4 regions of the Streptomyces sp. NPDC050423 genome follow, and region 1 is predicted to be linked to each of the others. Evidence: riboswitches for the same ligand, from Rfam matches in the RefSeq annotation. Region 1 holds a riboswitch; each other region holds the start of a gene.

Region 1 (4,832 bases):
CAGCCCTACGGCAGCCACGCCCGGCATCCGCACCCCACGTATCCGTACGCCCAACCCCCGTACGCCCAACCCCCGTACGGACAGCCGCCGTACCAGGGTCAGCCGTACGCACAGTCCCCGTACGACGCGCCGCTCCACAACCCGGCGCCGTACAACCCTCCGGATCAGTACCCGGACCAGTACCCGGACCAGTACACCTAGGTCGTGGAACGGTTCTGGGCGGATGCCTCGGTGAGCTCGGTCAGCTCCTGGTCCGTGAGCCGCAGATCGGCGACGGCCACCAGCGCGGGCAGCTGCTCGACCGTACGGGCGGAGGCGATCGGGGCGGCGACGGTCGACTGGGCCGCCAGCCAGGCCAGCGCCACGGTCGCGATCTCGGCGTTCCGCTCCTGCGCCACCTTGTCGAGCGCGGCGAGGACCTTCTGCCCACGCTCCGACTCCAGGTGCCGGCCCGCCATTCCGGCGCGCGCGCTGTCCACGGTCGTACCGGGGCGGTACTTGCCGGTGAGGAAGCCGGAGGCGAGGGCGGAGTACGGGACGGCGGCGAGCCCGGCGTCGGCAGCGGTGTCCTGGAGCTCGCCCTCGTAGGTGTCCCTGGAAACGAGGTTGTAGTGCGGCTGCAGGGCCACGTAACGGGCCAGCCCCTCGCGCTCGGAGAAGTCCAGCGAGGCGCGGAGCCGCTCCGGGGCGATGTTGGAGGCGGCGATCTCACGGACCTTGCCGTCCTTCACCAACTGGTCGAGGGCGGTGATGATCTCCTCGACCGGGACCGTCTCGTCGTCGAAGTGCGTGTAGTAGAGGTCGATGTGGTCGGTACCGAGCCGGCGCAGCGACTCCTCGACCGCGGCCTTGACGGTGGCGGGGGAGAGCCCCTTGTACGAGGGGTGGGAGCCGACCTTGGTGGCCAGGACGATGTCTGAACGGTTGCCCCGCGCCGCGAACCACTTGCCGATGAGGGTCTCCGACTCGCCGCCCTCGTTGCCGGGGGCCCAGGAGGAGTACGAGTCCGCGGTATCGATGAAGTTGCCGCCTGCCGCCGCGTACGCGTCGAGCACGGCGAAGGACTGCGCCTCGTCGGCGGTCCAGCCGAAGACGTTGCCGCCGAGGGAGAGCGGGAAGACCTGAAGGCTGGACGATCCGAGCTTGCGGAGAGAAGTCATGGATGGAACAACTCGTTCCACCGTCTCCGCTATTCCGTTGTTCCGTGCCGTGTGCAGCTACGGATACGGAGGCAGCGGCAGACCGGCAGCCCCGACGTCGGGGGGTGAGCGTCAGGACTGCCGGGGTTCGGCGGCGGCCTGCTCAGACCGTCAGGCCCCGGGCGCGCAGCCAGGTCATCGGGTCGATCCCGGTGCCGTCCGGGGTGTGGACCTCAAGGTGAAGGTGCGGGCCGGTCACATTGCCGGTCGCGCCGACGCGCCCGATGGTGTCCCCGGTGGTGACCTTCTGGCCGACGCCGACACCGATCGAGGACTGGTGGCAGAACCACAGCTCCGTACCGTCCTCGAGCTCCAGGACCGTGCGGTAGCCGTAAGCACCGGACCAGCCGGCCGACTTGACGGTGCCGCTGTGGATGGCCTTGATCGGGGTACCGGTCGGCGCCGCGAAGTCGAGGCCCGTGTGGTAGCCGGAGGACCACATCGAACCGGCCTCGCCGAAGGTCGAGGTGATCGTGTACGAGGAGGTGGGGATGGCGTAGCTGGCGGCGAGCTTGGCGAGCCGCGCGGCCTCCGCCTTCTTCTTCGCCTCTGCCTCCGCCTTCTTCTTCGCGGCGGCGACCTTGGCCTCCGCGGCGTCCTGCTGCGTCTTCGCCTCGGCGGCCGCCTTCTCCGCGGCGGCCTTCTCCTCGGCCTCCTTGGCCTCCGCGTCGGCGGAGTCCTGCTGCTGCTCGGCCTGCTGGAGGATGCGGGCGCGGAGCGCCTCGCCGGCGTCCGTCGTGCCCTGCTCGGCCTCGGTGGTGGTGATGCCGGCCGTCGTCAGCGGGGCGGAAGCGGTCTCGGTCCCGGCCTTCTCCGCCTCGGACCCACTGGAGAACAGTGCGCCGACGCCCGGCAGGGACCTGGCCTCGGGGAGCTTGTCCGAGATGGCGTCGGGAAGGGAGATGGAGACCGGCGGCTTGCTCTGCGCGGAGGCCATGCCGCCCGCGCCGACGGCCGCGATGACACCGACGCCGAGGACGGTGGAGCTACGGGCGAGACCGTTGCGCTGCTTGGCGACGCGGTGCTTGCCGCGTACGGGGCGGACGGACTCCTCGGTGGGGTTCCATTCCTCCCACGCCTTGCCGGACTCGGTCTCGTCGGCCAGGAAGCCGTTGCCGAACTCGCTGCCCCGATCGGTTCCGTAAGCGGTTCCGTGGTGGGTGCCGTAGACGGCACCGGGCCCGGTTCCGAAGTCATTTCCGTGTTCGGGTACGAACCGGGAGGGGGCTTCGGGGGCAGGCTTGTTGGACGCCACTGGGGCGCACTCCTTTCCTTCCTTCTCGCCTACCGGGTTAGCTGACGGGTTCGGAGCAGGAAGGTCTCCTACGGGTTCCTCCGTCTCTCGACGAGACAGAGATGCCCGATTCACCCCATGTAGGTGGTTCCCCGGTTCCCTTGCGGAATTCGGCGCTCGCGCACGGTGCCGCCTCTGACGGCGGCTGGGACAACCGCGCTGCGTTATCGAACGTTAATAGACACACGGGTCCGATTCCAAGCCGTTCCAACTGATCATTCACGTCATTGGCCTGGACTTAGGGGACACAACCGGGTGGAATCGGGCGAGTTGATCGCCCCTCAATCGTTATCCGTTTTCTGACGTTGCGTCAAATGTTATGCGGAGGGGTTCCTTACGGTTACGCACGGTGGCATCGGCCGCAGCCTCACCCGCACCTCTGCTCACCCTCTCCCCCGTCCACCCCTTCACCCTCACCCTCACCCGGTGCCATCCCCCAGACCCACTATCCTCACGGTCGTGCGCCGCTCCGGCTGACCCTCGATGGGGCGCGCGACCGCGAGGAGCGCCATGTCGTCGGTCGTCACCCCACCGGTGTGCAGCCGTACGTCATCGGTCAGCGCCGACAGCAGTTCCTCGGGACCCTGAAAGATCCGTCCGCGCAGCCGTTCCGCGGGGTCGTAGAAGGCCCCGGCGGCGTCACGGGCCTCGGAGAGGCCGTCCGTGTACAGGAGGAGCGTCGACCCGGCGGGCAGCTCCCACTCGTCGGAGCGGTCCGGCCACACACCCAGGTCCATCCCCAGGGGCAGTGCGGGCAACGTGGGCCGCAGTACGTCCAGCGCCCCGTCCAAGTGCAGCAGCAGGGGTTCGGGGTGGCCGCGATTGACGATCCGCATCCGGGTCTCATCCGGCGGGATCTCGGCGAGGACGGCGGTGATGAACCCCTCGACCGCGTCGAGGCCGCCGCTTCTGCTCGATTCCCGCGCCAGCGCACGCTCCAGCCGCTGAGCCACCCCCTCCAGTGACTGCTCCTGCTCGGCGGCCTCCCGGAACGCGCCGATGATCACCGCCACCGCCTCGACCGCGTCCAGGCCCTTGCCGCGCACGTCCCCGACCACCAGCCGCACCCCGTACGGGGTGTCCGTGACCGAGAACAGGTCGCCGCCGACGAACTCGTCCGCCTGCGCCGCCTCGTACCGCGCGGCCACGTACAGGCCGCCGATCCGGTCGGACGGCGTCGGCAGCACCGCGCGCATGGCGGTTTCCGCGATGACCCGCGCGGAGGCCAGCTGCTCGTTGCTGCGCCGTACGACGCCGTTGATGAAGACCGCGAGCACGGAGACGGTGAGGACCGTGAGGAGCTCGATGGACGGCACGACCTGGAACAGAGCGCCGTGGTAGAGCCGCAGCACCGCGACGGCCACCAGCGCGGCGGCTCCGACACGGATGGTGCCCGCCAGCGAGAAGAACGGCGCGGCGATCAGCGGGGCCGCGGCGAAGAGCGGGACAGCCGTGAAGGCGGCCGGGGTGAAGAAGTCGAACACCAACGCGCCGATGATCATCACCCCAGGCAGCGCCCGGACGAAACGGCGGTTCCGGATCTGGCCGGCACGCCTCCCTCGGCGCTGCTCCCGCTTCGCCACCTGTGCTCTCCTGCCCGGTGCGCTCAGGGCCGCGGACGGTACCGCGCACCACCTCCAGACTTTCCGGAGCGCGGTCGCGGGGCTACTCCTCGGCGGCCAATGGGAGTACGTGCGCGGCGCGGGTCGCACCGGCCGGCGGGCCGATGGCCCGATGGCCCGATGGCTCGGCGAACGCACACATGCACAAACGAATCAGGCCCGGCACGCTTTATGCGTACCGGGCCTGATTCTTCAGTAGCGGGGACAGGATTTGAACCTGCGACCTCTGGGTTATGAGCCCAGCGAGCTACCGAGCTGCTCCACCCCGCGTCGGTAAACACAACTCTACGGCATGTTCGACGCACTCATGACCACCCCGCGCACGTCCCCCGCCCCCCTGCTCCCTCTCCCCCGGCAGTCCTCCCGACGAACCGTGCCACGAACGTCAGAGTGTCGAAATTGAGAAGGTGTTGCGAGGAACACGTGTTCTGTCGCAAGGTATCTGCTGCATCCCCCGGACCGGTGGGCTGCCCGTGCGAGCAGACCCGGGACCGCCCGCTTCACCGCGCCCCGCAAGCCGCTCCCGGTCTCTCATCGCAGCCTGACTGGAGGGCCTCCGCCGATGACCGCACCGCTCACTCCCGCCCCCGTCCCCGCGTCCGCTCCCACAGCCGCTGTGGCCTCACCGCTGCGCGGTGCCGTCATCAGCGGCGTGATCGGTGGAGTGATCGGGGCGGTGATGAGCGCGGGAGTCAATTACGCGATCATCGGCATGCC
Region 2 (4,832 bases), on a different contig from region 1:
ACTGTGCCGGTTCGCCGTGCTGTTCGGTGACCCGCAGCTCGCCCTGAGCGCCGTGCACCGGGTGCTCGACGTCACCGCCGAGGAGGTCAGGGCGGCCGCCAGGGCCCAGCTGCGGCCGGACAACCGGGCGGTGCTGGTCTACGAGCCGGTCGAGTCGGCGGAGCCCGTCGAAGAGGCCGAAGCCGACGCCGCCAACGACACCGACGCGCACGAAGGAGCGGACAAGTGACCGACGCTGCCGCGACTGGAGTTTCGATGCAGTACCACCCGCAGCCCGCCCCGGGAGCGGCCAGGCCCTGGGCCTTCCCCGCACCCGAGCGCGGCGCCCTGCCCAACGGCCTCACGGTGCTGCGCTGCCACCGCCCCGGCCAGCAGGTCGTCGCCGTCGAGATCTTCCTCGAAGCCCCGCTGGACGCCGAGCCCGAGGGCCTGGACGGGGTGGCCACGATCATGTCGCGCGCCCTGTCCGAGGGCACCGACAAGCACAGCGCCGAGGAGTTCGCCGCCGAGCTGGAGCGGTGCGGCGCCACTCTGGACGCCCATGCCGACCACCCCGGTGTCCGGGTCTCCCTGGAGGTTCCCGCCTCCCGGCTGGCCAAGGCGCTCGGTCTGGTCGCGGAGGCCCTGCGGGCACCGGCCTTCGCCGACAGCGAGATCGAGCGGCTGGTGAACAACCGGCTCGACGAGATCCCGCACGAGCAGGCGAACCCCGCCCGGCGCGCTGCCAAGCAGCTCTCCAAGGAGCTCTTCCCGGCCACGGCCCGCATGTCGCGCCCGCGCCAGGGCACCGAGAAGACCGTGGAGCGGATCGACTCCGCGGCCGTCCGCGCCTTCTACGACGCCCACGTCCGGCCGTCCACCGCGACCGCCGTGGTCGTCGGTGACCTCACCGGCATCGACCTGGACGCCCTGCTCGCCGACACCGTCGGCGACTGGTCGGGCAACACGGCGGAGCGCCGCCCCGTCCCGCCGATCACCGCCGACGACACCGGCCGGGTGGTGATCGTGGACCGCCCCGGAGCGGTGCAGACGCAGCTGCTCCTCGGCCGGATCGGCGCCGACCGGCACGACAGCGTCTGGCCCGCCCAGGTGCTCGGCACGTACTGCCTGGGCGGCACGCTGACCTCCCGCCTGGACCGGGTGCTGCGCGAGGAGAAGGGCTACACCTACGGCGTGCGCGCCTTCGCCCAGGTGCTGCGCTCCTCGGCCCGGGACGCCGCCTCGGGGGCGACGGGCGCAGCGATGCTCGCCATCAGCGGCTCGGTGGACACGGAGTCCACCGGTCCGGCGCTGGAGGACCTGTGGAAGGTGCTGCGGACCCTGGCCGCGGAGGGTCTGACGGACGCGGAGCGCGAGACGGCCGTGCAGAACCTCGTGGGCGTCGCACCGCTGAAGTTCGAGACGGCGGCCTCCGTCGCCGCCACCCTCGCGGACCAGGTCGAGCAGCACCTCCCGGACGACTACCAGGCGCACCTGTACGCGCGCCTCGCGGACACCGGCACGGTGGAGGCGACGGCGGCCGTGGTCAACGCCTTCCCGGGGGACCGGCTGGTCACGGTCCTCGTCGGGGACGCCGCACAGATCGAGCAGCCCGTCAGGGCCCTCGGCATCGGAGAGGTCTCGGTCGTCACCGGCTGACCGCTCAATCCTCCTGAAAGTGGGGCAAAAGGAAGGCCCTGGCAGATCACCCTCCGCCAGGGCCTTCCCTTTTGTCCGATTTAGGGGAGAGGTTACCTGTCTGCCCTGTGGGATGTGCTACAAATCCGCCTGTCCGTTTGGTGTGGGGAAGTGCCCCCGCTTAGCGTCGGCTCGGCTGTCCGCCACTCGTATGCCGCATCCGTGACGTACCGGGCAGTCATCGCCGAGTCCCCGTCAGGCGCGAGCCCGGGGAGCCGGGGACCCACGCAGTCCCTGGGGTGAATCGGGTGCCCATGCCTCAGTGAGGCCGGGGGATCCGTAGGAGACCTTCCTGCTCCGAACCCGTCAGCTAACCCGGTAGGCGAGAAGGAAGGAAAGGACCAGCCACTTCATGGCGTTCACCCGTGCCACGGGGAAGCACCGTGCCCCGAGCCGTCTGACGCGCTGCGGCGCGAAGGCCGTCGGCATCGCGACCCTGGCCACCACCGGCGTCATCGGCTCCCTGGCCTCCCCGGCCCTCGCCGCGGACGCCGAGACCCCCGCCACCGACGAGACAGGCCTCTCCCAGGCCATCGCCATCGAGGGCGACCTGGCCGACCGGATCGACGCGCAGGCGGACGCGCAGCAGCACCAGGCCGATGCCGCCGCGAAGGCGAAGGCGGAAGCCAAGGCGAAGGCCGAGGCCGAGAAGAAGGCTGACGCCAAGAAGAAGGCCGACGCCAGGGCCAGGGCGGCCGCGAAGGCCAAGGCCGCCGCCAGGGCCGAGGCGGCCCGCGAGAGCGAGGCGCGTGCCGCCCGCTCCGCCGAGCGCGCCCGGCTGGGCACCTTCCAGCTCCCCGTCGCAGGTTCCTACGTGAGCACCGGCTACAAGTCCAGTGGCTCCCTGTGGTCCTCCGGCAGCCACTCCGGCATCGACTTCCACGCCGCGTCCGGCAGCTCCGTCGTCGCCGTCGGCGCCGGCACGGTCGTCGAGGCCGGCTGGGGCGGCGCGTACGGCAACAACATCGTGCTCCGGATGACGGACGGCACCTACACCCAGTACGGCCACCTCTCCTCGATCGGCGTCTCCGTCGGCCAGAGCGTCGGCCAGGGGCAGCGAATCGGCCTCTCCGGCTCCACCGGCAACTCCACCGGACCGCACCTCCACTTCGAGGCCCGGACCACGCCGTCGTACGGCTCCGACATGGACCCGGTCGCCTATCTGCGCGCCCACGGCGTCACCGTCTGACCGACGCGCGAAGCGCTTCGGTGAAAGGCCCCGGCAGCCCGCCGGGGCCTTCGTCGTGTCCAAAAGATATTCATGAATTTCCACCCGGCATCGGAAATGCGACCGCATTGCAATAGAGTCACAGGACAGGCGTCGATCGGCCGCGTTCCGCGGGGACTGAGGCGGAGGTTCGGACATGCGCATTCCGGCGCATTCGGTATGCACGGCAATCCGTGACGACATCGTCTCCGGTGTCTTCGAACGCGGCAGCCGACTCACCGAGGAGGTGCTCGCGCGCCGTTACGGGGTTTCCCGCGTCCCGGTACGCGAAGCGCTGCGCACCCTGGAGTCCGAGGGCTTCGTGGTCACCCGCAGGCACGCCGGGGCCTGTGTCGCCGAGCCCGACGAGCAGGAGGCCGCCGACCTCCTGGAGGTCCGGATGCTGCTGGAGCCGCTCGGCGCGGCCCGTGCCGCCCAGCGCCGCACCGACGCCCACCTCAAGGTGCTGCGCGGCCTGGTCAGGCTGGGTCAGGAGCGGGCCCGCCGGGGCGAGGGCGAGGATCTGCGCTCACTGGGCGGCTGGTTCCACGAGACGCTGGCCCAGTCCTCCGGCAGCCCCGGCCTGATCGCGCTGCTCACCCAGCTCCGGCACAAGATCGCCTGGATGTACGCGGTCGACCAGCCGGCCCGTCCGGCCGATTCCTGGGCCGAGCACGGGGCCATCGTGGACGCCGTGGCGCGCGGCGACGCGGAACGCGCTCGGGCGCTGGCCGCCCAGCACGCCGAGCGGGCCACCGCTGCCCACCGGCTGCGCCGCGCCGGCCGGCCGGGTGCCGCCGTCCCCCGCGCCGGCCGGGTGAGGACTTCGCAACCTGCCGTAAACACCCCGAGCGGCCGGCATTAACAATGAAGCCGTATACAAGGAACAGGGTATTCAGTGGCGCCTTCTTCTTGCTGCCCTGAATTATTCCGCGTGGGTTTTTCTCCATGGTTCGTCATTCCCGCGCACACGAAAGAGCCGCGACTCCCGGTCGGGGGTGTCGCGGCTCTTTCGCAGGAATTTCGGCGGTCGTGACCGCTGGGTCAGACGGTCTCCGGAAGCTCGTCGAGCCCCTCGGCGACCAGCTTGGACAGACGGTCCAGAGCAGCTTCGGCGTTGTCGGCCTCGGAAGCGAGAACGATCTCCTCGCCGCCCTGGGCACCGAGCCCGAGCACCGCGAGCATGGACGCGGCGTTCACCGGATTGCCGTCGGCCTTGGCGATGGTCACGGGTATCCCGGAGGCCGTGGCCGCACGGACGAAGATGGATGCGGGGCGGGCGTGCAGGCCCTCGGCCCAACCGACGTTGACGCGGCGCTCAGCCATGGTTCTGCCCTTCACGAATCAATGGTTGTCTAGACCAGTCTCTCATGCAGTGTGTGATGCTCCAGCCGACCCGCGACACGTCCGCGGGCCGCTCGTACCGTCGACCGGCCACCCTCAGACTGCCCCGGCCCCGACCCCCACGCGACCGCTGACCGAGCCGTACGCTTTGCCCATGGAGCCCTCTCCGGAGCAGAGTCCGCATCACGTCTACCCCGACCACTGGGAGGCGGACGTGGTGCTCCGCGACGGCGGCACCGCGCGGATCAGGCCGATCACCACGGACGATGCCGAACGACTGGTCAGCTTTTACGAGCAGGTGTCCCCGGAGTCGAAGTACTACCGTTTCTTCGCTCCCTACCCCCGGCTCTCCGCCAAGGACGTCCACCGCTTCACCCATCACGACTACGTCGACCGGGTGGGACTCGCCGTCATGGTGGGCGGCGAGTTCATCGCCACGGTCCGCTACGACCGGATCGACGCCCAGGGCAGGCCCGCGTCGGCCCCGGCGGACGAGGCGGAGGTCGCCTTCCTCGTCCAGGACGCGCACCAGGGCCGCGGCGTCGCCTCCGCGCTGCTCGAACACATCGCGGCCGTCGCCCGCGAGCGCGGCATCCGGCGCTTC
Region 3 (4,832 bases), on a different contig from region 1:
CCAGGGAGCAGACGATCAGGGCCAGGAAGGCCGCCCGGCCGGTGAGCCGGGAGCGGTGCGCCTGACGGCGGTTCTGGGACCTGTAGACGCGGGCTGCGGTCTGCTCACCGAGCAGCCTCAGCCGGGTCGCGGTGGAGAACCGGTCCCGGTCCTTCGCGGCCATGTCTCCGCCTCCCCATTACGCACGTCCGTCCCCGCACACGGTACGGGACCGAGTGCGGGGACGGACGGAGGCCGGGGCGTCGGTCCCGGTCGAGCTTGTCAGCCCTTGCCGTGTTCGTCAGTTCGCGGAGCGGAACCGCGGGAACGCCGAGCGGCCCGCGTACACCGCGGCGTCGTCGAGGATCTCCTCGATGCGCAGCAGCTGGTTGTACTTGGCGACACGGTCCGAGCGGGCCGGGGCGCCGGTCTTGATCTGGCCGCAGTTCACGGCGACCGCGAGGTCGGCGATGGTGACGTCCTCGGTCTCGCCGGAACGGTGCGACATCATGCACTTGAAGCCGTTGCGCTGGGCCAGCTCGACGGCGTCCAGGGTCTCGGTCAGCGAGCCGATCTGGTTGACCTTGACGAGCAGGGCGTTGGCGGAGCCCTCCTCGATGCCGCGGGCCAGGCGCTCCGGGTTGGTGACGAAGAGGTCGTCGCCGACGATCTGCACCTTGGCGCCGATCTTGTCGGTGATGACCTTCCAGCCGGCCCAGTCGTCCTCGTACAGCGGGTCCTCGATGGAGACCAGCGGGTACGCGTCGACGAGCTCCTCGTAGTACTCGGTCATCTCGGCGGCCGAGCGGGACTTGCCCTCGAACTCGTACTTGCCGTCCTTGTAGAACTCGGACGCGGCGACGTCGAGCGCGAGCGCGATGTCCTTGCCCGGGGCGTAGCCGGCTTCCTTGATGGCCTCGACGATGAGGTCGAGCGCGGCGCGGTTGGACTCCAGGTTCGGCGCGAAGCCGCCCTCGTCACCGAGACCGGTGGACAGGCCCTTGGTCTTCAGGACCTTCTTCAGCGTGTGGTAGACCTCGGCGCCCCAGCGCAGGGCCTCGGAGAAGGACTCCGCGCCGATCGGGGCGATCATGAACTCCTGGATGTCCACGTTGGAGTCGGCGTGCGACCCACCGTTGAGGATGTTCATCATCGGGACGGGCAGCAGGTGCGCGTTCGGGCCACCGAGGTAGCGGAACAGCGGCAGGTCCGAGGCCTCGGACGCGGCGTGGGCGACGGCGAGCGAGACGCCGAGGATGGCGTTGGCGCCGAGCGAGCCCTTGTTCTCGGTGGCGTCCAGGTCGAACATGGCCTGGTCGATCAGCCGCTGCTCGGTCGCGTCGTAGCCGACGAGCTCCGGGCCGATCTGCTCGATCACGGCGAGGACCGCCTTCTCGACGCCCTTCCCGTGGTAGCGGTTGGGGTCACCGTCGCGAAGCTCAATGGCCTCGAACGCACCGGTGGAGGCTCCGGACGGAACAGCAGCACGACCCGTGCTGCCGTCGTCGAGGCCAACCTCGACCTCGACCGTGGGGTTGCCCCGGGAGTCGAGGATTTCCCGGGCTACGACGACGTCGATGGACGGCACGAGGCATCTCCTTCTGGGATATGACGCTGGTTGTGCAGGGTCACTTTGGCCTTGCGACAAGAGCCTAACCGGCCCGGCCGTCTCAGTCGGCCGTCCGCCCGTCCCCTGGGACGAAAAAGGACCCAAGAGCAGGCACAGCAGGGCAAACGGCCAGAAATTTACTGGCCAGTAACTACAACAGTTGAACAATCGACGCGGAAAGCGGTGAGCCCCGGCCCGGCCGCACGGGGGGAGGTGCGGCCGGGCCGGGGCGCTCAGCGAGGAGAGTGCCGAACTACTTCACCAGGTGGAGCTGCTGACCCGGGAAGATCATGTCGGCGTCCTTGACGATGTCCTTGTTCAGCTCGAACAGCTTCTCCCAGCCGCCCTTGACGTCGTGGTCGGCCGCGATCTGGCTCAGCGAGTCGCCGGTGACGACCTTGTACTCGCCGTCGCCCTTCTTGACCTTCTCGCCGGTCGGGGTGGTGACGGTCTTCTTCTGCCCGGCCTCGGGGGCGGTCGAGCGGTCCGAGCGGTTGGTGGCGGGGGCCTCGGTGCGCTCGGCCTTCTTCGGCTCGGCCTGCTGGGCCGGAGCCGACTCCTGCTTCGGAGCGGTCTCGGTCTTGGGGGCGGTGGAGCCGGTGTCGACGCCCGGGTCGACACCGTCGTTGCTCAGGTTGCCGGCGCCGGCGCAGGCCCAGGCGCCCGGTCCCTGCATGTCGAGGAGCTTCTCGGCCACAGCGATCTGCTGGGACTTGCTGGCCAGGTCGGCGCGGGCCGCGTACTGCGTACCGCCGGCGGCGGCCCAGCTGGACTGCGAGAACTGCAGACCGCCGTAGTAGCCGTTGCCGGTGTTGATGGACCAGTTGCCGCCGGACTCGCACTGGGCGACCGCGTCCCACGTGGAGACGGAGGCCGCGGAGGCGCCGGTGGCACCCATCAGGGGCACGGCGATGGCGGCACCCGTCACACCGGCGAGCGTGGCGAAACGGACGGCCTTGGACGGGCGGCGGTGCTTGTTGCCCTTGCTGTTCAGCAGCATCGAGACTTCTCCTCACCGACGCCTACGAGGTGAGCTGTCGGGTTCGGGCCAAGTGAGTTGCCCGGTCGCACGTCCTAGCGCACGACTTAACCCCAAGCCGGTCCTGATGCGTCTTGCGACGATCGGGCCCGGCACTTACCTGGGTCCCCCGCTCCTGCCTACGGCGCTTTACGCGTCTGTTCCCTTCGACCGACGGCAGGATTCGGCGTGACGATCGACGGGGCCCGCGGTGCGAGCGGTTCCGACCGTAAACACACGCAACCCCCACATTCAAAGAAGGACATACCGGATAAGCGGTCCATAATTGCATCTGAAAAACACATGTTTGCGCAGGTCGGAAGGGCTGCGGGGGGAGCTCCCGAACAAGACGCGCCAGTTCACGCGAAGAGACCCATGTCTCACTTAGTCAAAAGTGGGACATAGGCCTCTTAAGCGCCCCGGATTTGAGGCGTTTTCGGCTGTTGATCAGACCGCTTCCGCGGCCGCCCTCATCCGGCCTGCACGCCGAGATCGAGGCTCTGGCCGGGAAGGATGAGGTCCGGGTCGGAACCGACCGTCGCCTTGTTGGCCTCGTACAGCTCGGGCCAGCCGCCGGGCAGCTTCTGTGCGTCAGCAATCGCCCAGAGGTTGTCGCCCGGCCGGACGGTGTACGTACCGTCAGCAGCCGGTGCGCCCTTGTCGCGTGCGTCGCCTTCGCCCCGCGAGGCGTGCCGCCCCGAGTCCCGGTCACTGCCCGCTCCCTCCGGGGCGGGCGCGCCGCGGTGCCTGCCGCCCGCTTCCCCGTCCGAGGAGGACCCGTCCGGGGCGTCCGAGGCGTCCGGGGTGCCCGAGGGGGCGGTCGCGCCGGAGGAGCCGGATGCCGAGGGCGTGGCGGACGGGGAGGCCGAGGCGTCCGGCGTACGGTCCTTGTCGGCGGTGTCGGCCGTGGCGTCGTCCGACGGGGCCTTCGTCGCGCCCTTGGACGCGTCGTCCGAGGGGCCGGCGCTCTTTGACGGGGCGGCACTCGCGGACGGGTCCGCACTCTCGGCCGGGTCCGCGCTCTCGGCCGGGTCGGCGGACCGCGTGCTGCCCGGGTCGACGCCGGGCAGGGACCCGTCGACGGCGAGGCCGGAGATGACCGCGCAGCTGGGCCACGCCTTCGGCCCCTGGGCGTCCAGGACCTTCTCCGCCACGGCGATCTGCTGCGAGCGGCTGGCGAGGTCCGCGCGCGGGGCGTAGGACTCGCCGCCGTACGACTTCCAGACCTCCTGCGAGAACTGCAGGCCGCCGTAGTAGCCGTTGCTGAGGTCGGCACTCCACATGCCGCCGCTCTCGCACTCCGCCACCCGGTCCCAGGTCGAGGCGTCGGCGGCGTGCGCGCCGGCCGCGCCGAGCAGCGGGATGGCAATGGCCGAGCCGGTCACGCCTGCGGCGACGATGATCGCGGGTGCCTGCCGAGGGCGACGGTGTCTGCCGTTCGCGGAGCCCATGGGAATGCCTTCCGTGTGACTGACGAGTGACGGGTGAGTCGAACGGTGAACCTAGCGGGACTCGAACGTGTGTCACAAGTCGATGCAGCAGAGATCACGTAAAAGTCACAGAGTTGACAGCGTGTCACCTTCCCTGGAAGTGGGCCCGGGGGTGAACTCCACCGGAAGCGCGCGCAGTCCGCGCATGATGAGCCCGCCACGCCGGCACAAATCGCCAGGTTCCACCGCAAGCCGCAGGTCCGGAAGGCGTTTCAGCAGCGTGGCGAGCGCGGCCTGTCCCTCCAGCCTGGCGAGCGGTGCTCCCAGGCGGTAATGGATGCCGTGCCCGTAGCCGAGGTGCTGATTGTCACGCCGTGCGAGGTCCAGCGTGTCCGGAGCACCGAAGCGTCCGGGGTCCCGGTCGGCGGCCGCGAGGGACCACGAGGACGGGGTCCCCCTCGGCGACCCGCTGCCCGCCGATCGTCAGCGCCCCGTTGGCGAACCGCCAGGTCGCCAGCTCCACCGGGCCGTCGTGACGCAGCAGTTCCTCGACGCCGGTGGCGAGCAGCTCGGTCTCCCCCGCCGCCAGGGACCGCTGGAGCCGCTGGGAGGTCACGGCGTCCCCTTGTCCTTGGGAGCCTCGCTTCCACCAGAAGAGCCGGCGTTCCCACATGGGATTGATCGGGCCCCAGGCAAGGGGCATGCCGGCCCATGACAGCCCCTGCCGGAGCCTGTGGAGCATGCCGGAGAACTGCGCGCGGATGTCGTACTTCGAAGTGAAGTGATTCTTCGACTT
Region 4 (4,832 bases), on a different contig from region 1:
AGATCGGCATCAAGCTGCTGATCCTGGTCGTCATCCTCGGGATCGTCTACGTCAAGCGGGACGAGGAGAAGGTCGAGAAGGGTCTCTTCGCGGCGGTGGGCGGACTGACGGTCGTCAACATCTTCATCGCCACGCTCTGGACCTGACGCGACCTGACCTGACGCGACGCGACCCGACCTGACCGGGCAGCAGCCGGCGGGTGGCCGCTTCCCGCGGGGCCACCCGCCGTACCGCAACGCCCCTAACCGGGCCGCACGCTCCCGTAGATCGGCATGTAGTAGATCGATTCCTCGCGCACGTTCGCCCCCGGCTTCGGCGCGTGGATCATCATGCCGTCGCCCTTGTAGATGCCGACGTGGCTGATGTCGTCGTAGAAGAAGACCAGGTCCCCGGGCCGCAGATCCGCCGTCGCGATCCGGGTGCCGACGTTCACCTGGTCCCAGGTGGTCCGCGGAATACTGACGCCCGCCGCCTTCCAGGCCGCCTGGGTGAGCCCCGAGCAGTCGTACGAGGACGGGCCGGTCGCCCCCCAGACGTACGGCTTGCCGATCTGGGCCCTGGCGAACGCGAGGACCTTCTCGGCCTTCGTCGTGGCGCTGCTGTCCGAGCCGGAACCCGTCCCGGTGCCCGTGCCGCTCCCGGTGCCCGTGCCGGTCCCGCTCCCGGCCTCCTTGGCCTTGCGGTCGGCCTCCGCCTCCGCGGCGGCCTGCTTCTTCGCCAGCTCCGCCGCCTTGCGCTCGGCCTCGTCCTTCTTCTTCTGCTCCAGCTCGGCGAGGCGAGCCTTCTCCTCGGCGGTGAGCTTCGACAGCAGCGTGCGGGCCTCGGTCAGCTTGTCCTGGACGTTCCGCTTGCTGGTGCGCAGCCTGGTCTGGGACGCGGTGAGCGTCTCCAGGCCCGTCACCGCCTCGGCGCGCTTCTTCGACGCCTCGGCCTGCTTCGTACGGAAGTCCGTGACGGCCTGCTGCTGGTTCGCGGCCATCCGGTTCATGAGGTGGGTCTGGTCGAAGAACGACTGCGGGTCGTTCGCCAGGAAGAAGGTGGCGGTCGGCGCGAGCGCACCGTCGCGGTACTGGGCTGCGGCGTAGTTCCCGAGCGTCCGGCGGGCGTCGTTCAGCTTGTCGGCGCGCTCGGCGATGTCGTCCAGCAGCGTGTCCACCTTGGTGCGCTGCTTGGCGGACGCCTCTTTCGCCTGGTCGTAGTGCTGGGTCGCGGTGCCCGCCTGCCGGTAGAGGTCGTCGACCTTCTTCTGGACGTCCTCGATGCTGGGCTTCGGGGCCGGGGCCGCCAGCGCGCTCTGCGTGGACAGCAGGGTCACCGAGGCGAGTGCGGCCGTCGTGAACCCGATGGCCGGGGTGGTGCTGCGCACCCGGGGGCGCGGTTTGCGATGCGACGCCAAGGCCGGCATCTCCTTCCGTGGACCGCCTACCGGGTTAGCTGTCGGGTTCGGGCGGAACGGAAGGCTGCCCTACGGTCCAGGTGGGGGATTCGGACCGATTCACCCCGGTGCTGCGTGTGGGTCCCCGGTTCCGGACTCCGTACGGGCAGCCCAGGATTCGGCGTGGACGCCCGCTCGGCGTGGTTCGCCTCTGGGGGTACGGGCCGCCCGAACGTGCACGCTAGCCAACTCATGGTGCCGCTGTGAAGGTTGATGTTCGATATGCCCGATACATTTTCGTGACCTTGGTGAAGTGGACGCGGTGCGGGCAGGTCAGGCGCGGGATCCGTCCACGCAGTGTGGGTCCGGCATCGCTCTGGGTGCCCGCGCGGCGGTGCGCGGAGGTGTGCGGTTCGCCATGCGGCCCCGGCCTTGATCCGCCGGACAGGCCCTAGACTCGGACAGCGATGAGCAGCCTCTTTGACGACAGTTTCCTGGCCGGCCTCCAGCACGCGGAGGAAGGGCCCCCGCCGCCCCCCGAGGACTCCGCACCCGAAGCGGTGCCGGAGGACCTCTTCGGGGGCGTGTTCGACGGGCCCCCGCCGCCCCGCGACGCGTACTACCGCGACGGGGCCCACCGCCCGGTGATCGACGCCGCCGCGCTGCTCGACGGGCTGAACACCGAGCAGCGCGCCGCCGTCGTGCACGCGGGGTCCCCGCTGCTCATCGTCGCCGGGGCCGGTTCGGGCAAGACCCGGGTACTGACCCACCGCATCGCCCACCTGCTCGCCGAGCGGGGCGTGCACCCCGGCCAGATCCTGGCGATCACCTTCACCAACAAGGCCGCCGGCGAGATGAAGGAGCGCGTCGAGCAGCTCGTCGGCCCCCGCGCCAACGCCATGTGGGTCATGACCTTCCACAGCGCGTGCGTCCGGATCCTGCGCCGCGAGTCGAAGAGGCTCGGCTTCACGTCCTCGTTCTCGATCTACGACGCCGCGGACTCCAAGCGGCTGATGGCCCTGGTCTGCCGCGATCTCGACCTCGACCCGAAGCGCTTCCCGCCGAAGTCGTTCACGGCGAAGGTGTCGAACCTGAAGAACGAGCTGATCGACGAGGAGACCTTCGCCGGCCAGGCCGCGGACGGTTTCGAGAAGACGCTCGCCCAGGCCTACGCGATGTACCAGTCCCGGCTGCGCGAGGCCAACGCGCTGGACTTCGACGACATCATCATGACGACGGTGCACCTGCTCCAGGCCTTCCCCGACGTCGCCGAGCACTACCGCCGCCGCTTCCGGCACGTCCTGGTCGACGAGTACCAGGACACCAACCACGCCCAGTACACGCTCGTACGGGAACTGGTCGGCCCGGCCGGTGCCGCCGACGCCCCCGGCGAGCTGTGCGTCGTCGGTGACGCGGACCAGTCGATCTACGCCTTCCGGGGCGCCACGATCCGCAACATCCTCCAGTTCGAGGAGGACTACCCGGACGCGACCACGATCCTGCTGGAACAGAACTACCGTTCCACCCAGACGATCCTGTCCGCCGCCAACGCCGTCATCGAGCGCAACGAGAGCCGCCGCCCGAAGAACCTCTGGACCAACGCCGGATCAGGCGCCCGGATCACCGGCTACGTCGCGGACACCGAGCACGACGAGGCGCAGTTCGTCGCCGACGAGATCGACCGGCTGACCGACGCGGGCGACGCCAAGGCCGGCGACGTCGCGATCTTCTACCGGACGAACGCGCAGTCCCGTGTCTTCGAGGAGATCTTCATCCGGGTCGGCCTGCCCTACAAGGTCGTCGGCGGTGTGCGCTTCTACGAGCGCAAGGAGGTCCGGGACGTCCTGGCCTACCTCCGGGTCCTCTCCAACCCCGAGGACACGGTCCCGCTGCGCCGCATCCTCAACGTGCCCAAGCGCGGCATCGGTGACCGGGCCGAGGCGATGATCGACGCCCTGTCGCTGCGCGAGAAGATCACCTTCCCGCAGGCGCTGCGCCGCGTCGACGAGGCGTACGGCATGGCCGCGCGCTCCGCCAACGCCGTCAAGCGGTTCAACACGCTGATGGAGGAGCTGCGCACGATCGTCGAGTCGGGCGCGGGCCCCGCGGTGGTGCTGGAGGCGGTCATGGAGCGGACCGGTTACCTCGCCGAACTCCAGGCCTCCACCGACCCGCAGGACGAGACCCGGATCGAGAACCTCCAGGAGCTCGCCGCCGTCGCGCTCGAATTCGAGCAGGACCGCGGCGAGGAGGAGGGCGCGGGCACCCTCTCCGAGTTCCTGGAGCGGGTCGCGCTCGTCGCGGACTCCGACCAGATCCCCGACGAGGACACCGACGGCTCCGGAGTCGTCACGCTGATGACCCTGCACACGGCGAAGGGCCTCGAATTCCCGGTGGTCTTCCTGACCGGCATGGAGGACGGCGTCTTCCCGCACATGCGGGCGCTGGGCCAGGTCAAGGAGCTGGAGGAGGAGCGCCGGCTCGCCTACGTCGGCATCACCCGCGCCCGCGAGCGGCTCTATCTGACCCGGGCGGCGATGCGCAGCGCCTGGGGCCAGCCCTCGTACAACCCGCCGTCGCGGTTCCTGGAGGAGATCCCGGAGCAGCACCTGGAGTGGAAGCGGAAGGGCCCGATGGGGGCTCCGGCGGGGCCGACGTCGGGCATCACCTCGTCGCTGTCCACGTCCCGTTCGCGCTCCGGGCCCTCGGGCTTCGCGACCCGGCGGACGTCGGACAAGCCGACGATCACGCTGGTGGTCGGCGACCGGGTCACCCACGACCAGTTCGGTCTGGGCACGGTGACGGCCGTCGAGGGCCTCGGCGACCAGGCGAAGGCCACGGTCGACTTCGGTGACGAGCGGCCGAAGAAGCTGCTGCTGCGGTACGCGCCGGTCCAGAAGCTGTAGCGCCCGTCCGGCGGGCCTGACCGGGTCAGCCCGGCTCAGGCCGCCTCAGGCCGGGTCGATGCCGTGGCTGCGGAGCCAGGGCAGCGGGTCGATGGCCGCGCCGCCGCCGGGCCGCACCTCGAAGTGCATGTGCGGGCCGGTCGAGTTGCCGGAGCTCCCGGAGTACGCGATGACGTCACCGGCCTTGACCGGGCCCGAGCGGATCCGGGTGCTGCTGAGGTGGCAGTACCAGGTCTCGGTGCCGTCGGCCATCGTGACGATCGCCATGTTCCCGTACGCGGTGTTGTACTGCGTCTGAACGGTGCCGTCGGTCGCGGCCATCACCGGGGTGCCGTACTGGACGGGGAAGTCGATGCCCGTGTGCACGGACATCCAGTTGACGCCCGCCTGGCCGAAGTACGCGCTGAGACCGTGTTCCTTGACCGGCATGACGTACTTGGGTCGCAGGGCCTCCTTGCGGGCGGCCTCCGCGATGCGCTTCTTCTTCTCGGCGGCCTGCCGCTCCTTCAGGTCGATGCGCTCCTGGGTGCGGCTGGCGCGGTCGGCGAAGT

The links. Region 1 has a riboswitch for cyclic di-AMP ahead of AB0I52_RS23945 (M23 family metallopeptidase). Riboswitches for the same ligand answer to the same signal wherever they lie in the genome.
Positions count from the first base shown of each region.
Region 2: it holds a riboswitch for cyclic di-AMP, as region 1 does, so the genes downstream of both, AB0I52_RS15130 (M23 family metallopeptidase) here and AB0I52_RS23945 (M23 family metallopeptidase) in region 1, are expected to answer to the same signal.
Region 3: it holds a riboswitch for cyclic di-AMP, as region 1 does, so the genes downstream of both, AB0I52_RS13660 (transglycosylase family protein) here and AB0I52_RS23945 (M23 family metallopeptidase) in region 1, are expected to answer to the same signal.
Region 4: it holds a riboswitch for cyclic di-AMP, as region 1 does, so the genes downstream of both, AB0I52_RS07900 (NlpC/P60 family protein) here and AB0I52_RS23945 (M23 family metallopeptidase) in region 1, are expected to answer to the same signal.

Region 1 covers NZ_JBFAJY010000034.1:66,162-70,993, reverse strand. Annotated here, with positions in the region: gene AB0I52_RS23955 (PrsW family glutamic-type intramembrane protease) at 1-201, shown strand, start outside; gene AB0I52_RS23950 (aldo/keto reductase) at 198-1,160, opposite strand; gene AB0I52_RS23945 (M23 family metallopeptidase) at 1,303-2,454, opposite strand; cyclic di-AMP (ydaO/yuaA leader) riboswitch at 2,466-2,619, opposite strand; gene AB0I52_RS23940 (PP2C family protein-serine/threonine phosphatase) at 2,913-3,995, opposite strand; tRNA gene AB0I52_RS23935 (tRNA-Met) at 4,312-4,385, opposite strand; gene AB0I52_RS23930 (hypothetical protein) at 4,678-4,832, shown strand, end outside.
Region 2 covers NZ_JBFAJY010000017.1:32,077-36,908, reverse strand. Annotated here, with positions in the region: gene AB0I52_RS15140 (pitrilysin family protein) at 1-229, shown strand, start outside; gene AB0I52_RS15135 (pitrilysin family protein) at 256-1,638, shown strand; cyclic di-AMP (ydaO/yuaA leader) riboswitch at 1,850-2,016, shown strand; gene AB0I52_RS15130 (M23 family metallopeptidase) at 2,030-2,866, shown strand; gene AB0I52_RS15125 (GntR family transcriptional regulator) at 3,042-3,749, shown strand; gene AB0I52_RS15120 (HPr family phosphocarrier protein) at 3,929-4,210, opposite strand; gene AB0I52_RS15115 (GNAT family N-acetyltransferase) at 4,383-4,832, shown strand, end outside.
Region 3 covers NZ_JBFAJY010000015.1:5,542-10,373, forward strand. Annotated here, with positions in the region: gene AB0I52_RS13650 (septum formation initiator family protein) at 1-163, opposite strand, end outside; gene eno (phosphopyruvate hydratase) at 281-1,567, opposite strand; gene AB0I52_RS13660 (transglycosylase family protein) at 1,842-2,588, opposite strand; cyclic di-AMP (ydaO/yuaA leader) riboswitch at 2,593-2,764, opposite strand; gene AB0I52_RS13665 (transglycosylase family protein) at 3,077-4,057, opposite strand; partial or broken gene AB0I52_RS13670 (cytochrome P450) at 4,163-4,643, opposite strand.
Region 4 covers NZ_JBFAJY010000007.1:79,571-84,402, forward strand. Annotated here, with positions in the region: gene AB0I52_RS07895 (hypothetical protein) at 1-146, shown strand, start outside; gene AB0I52_RS07900 (NlpC/P60 family protein) at 242-1,405, opposite strand; cyclic di-AMP (ydaO/yuaA leader) riboswitch at 1,404-1,569, opposite strand; gene pcrA (DNA helicase PcrA) at 1,843-4,281, shown strand; gene AB0I52_RS07910 (M23 family metallopeptidase) at 4,327-4,832, opposite strand, start outside.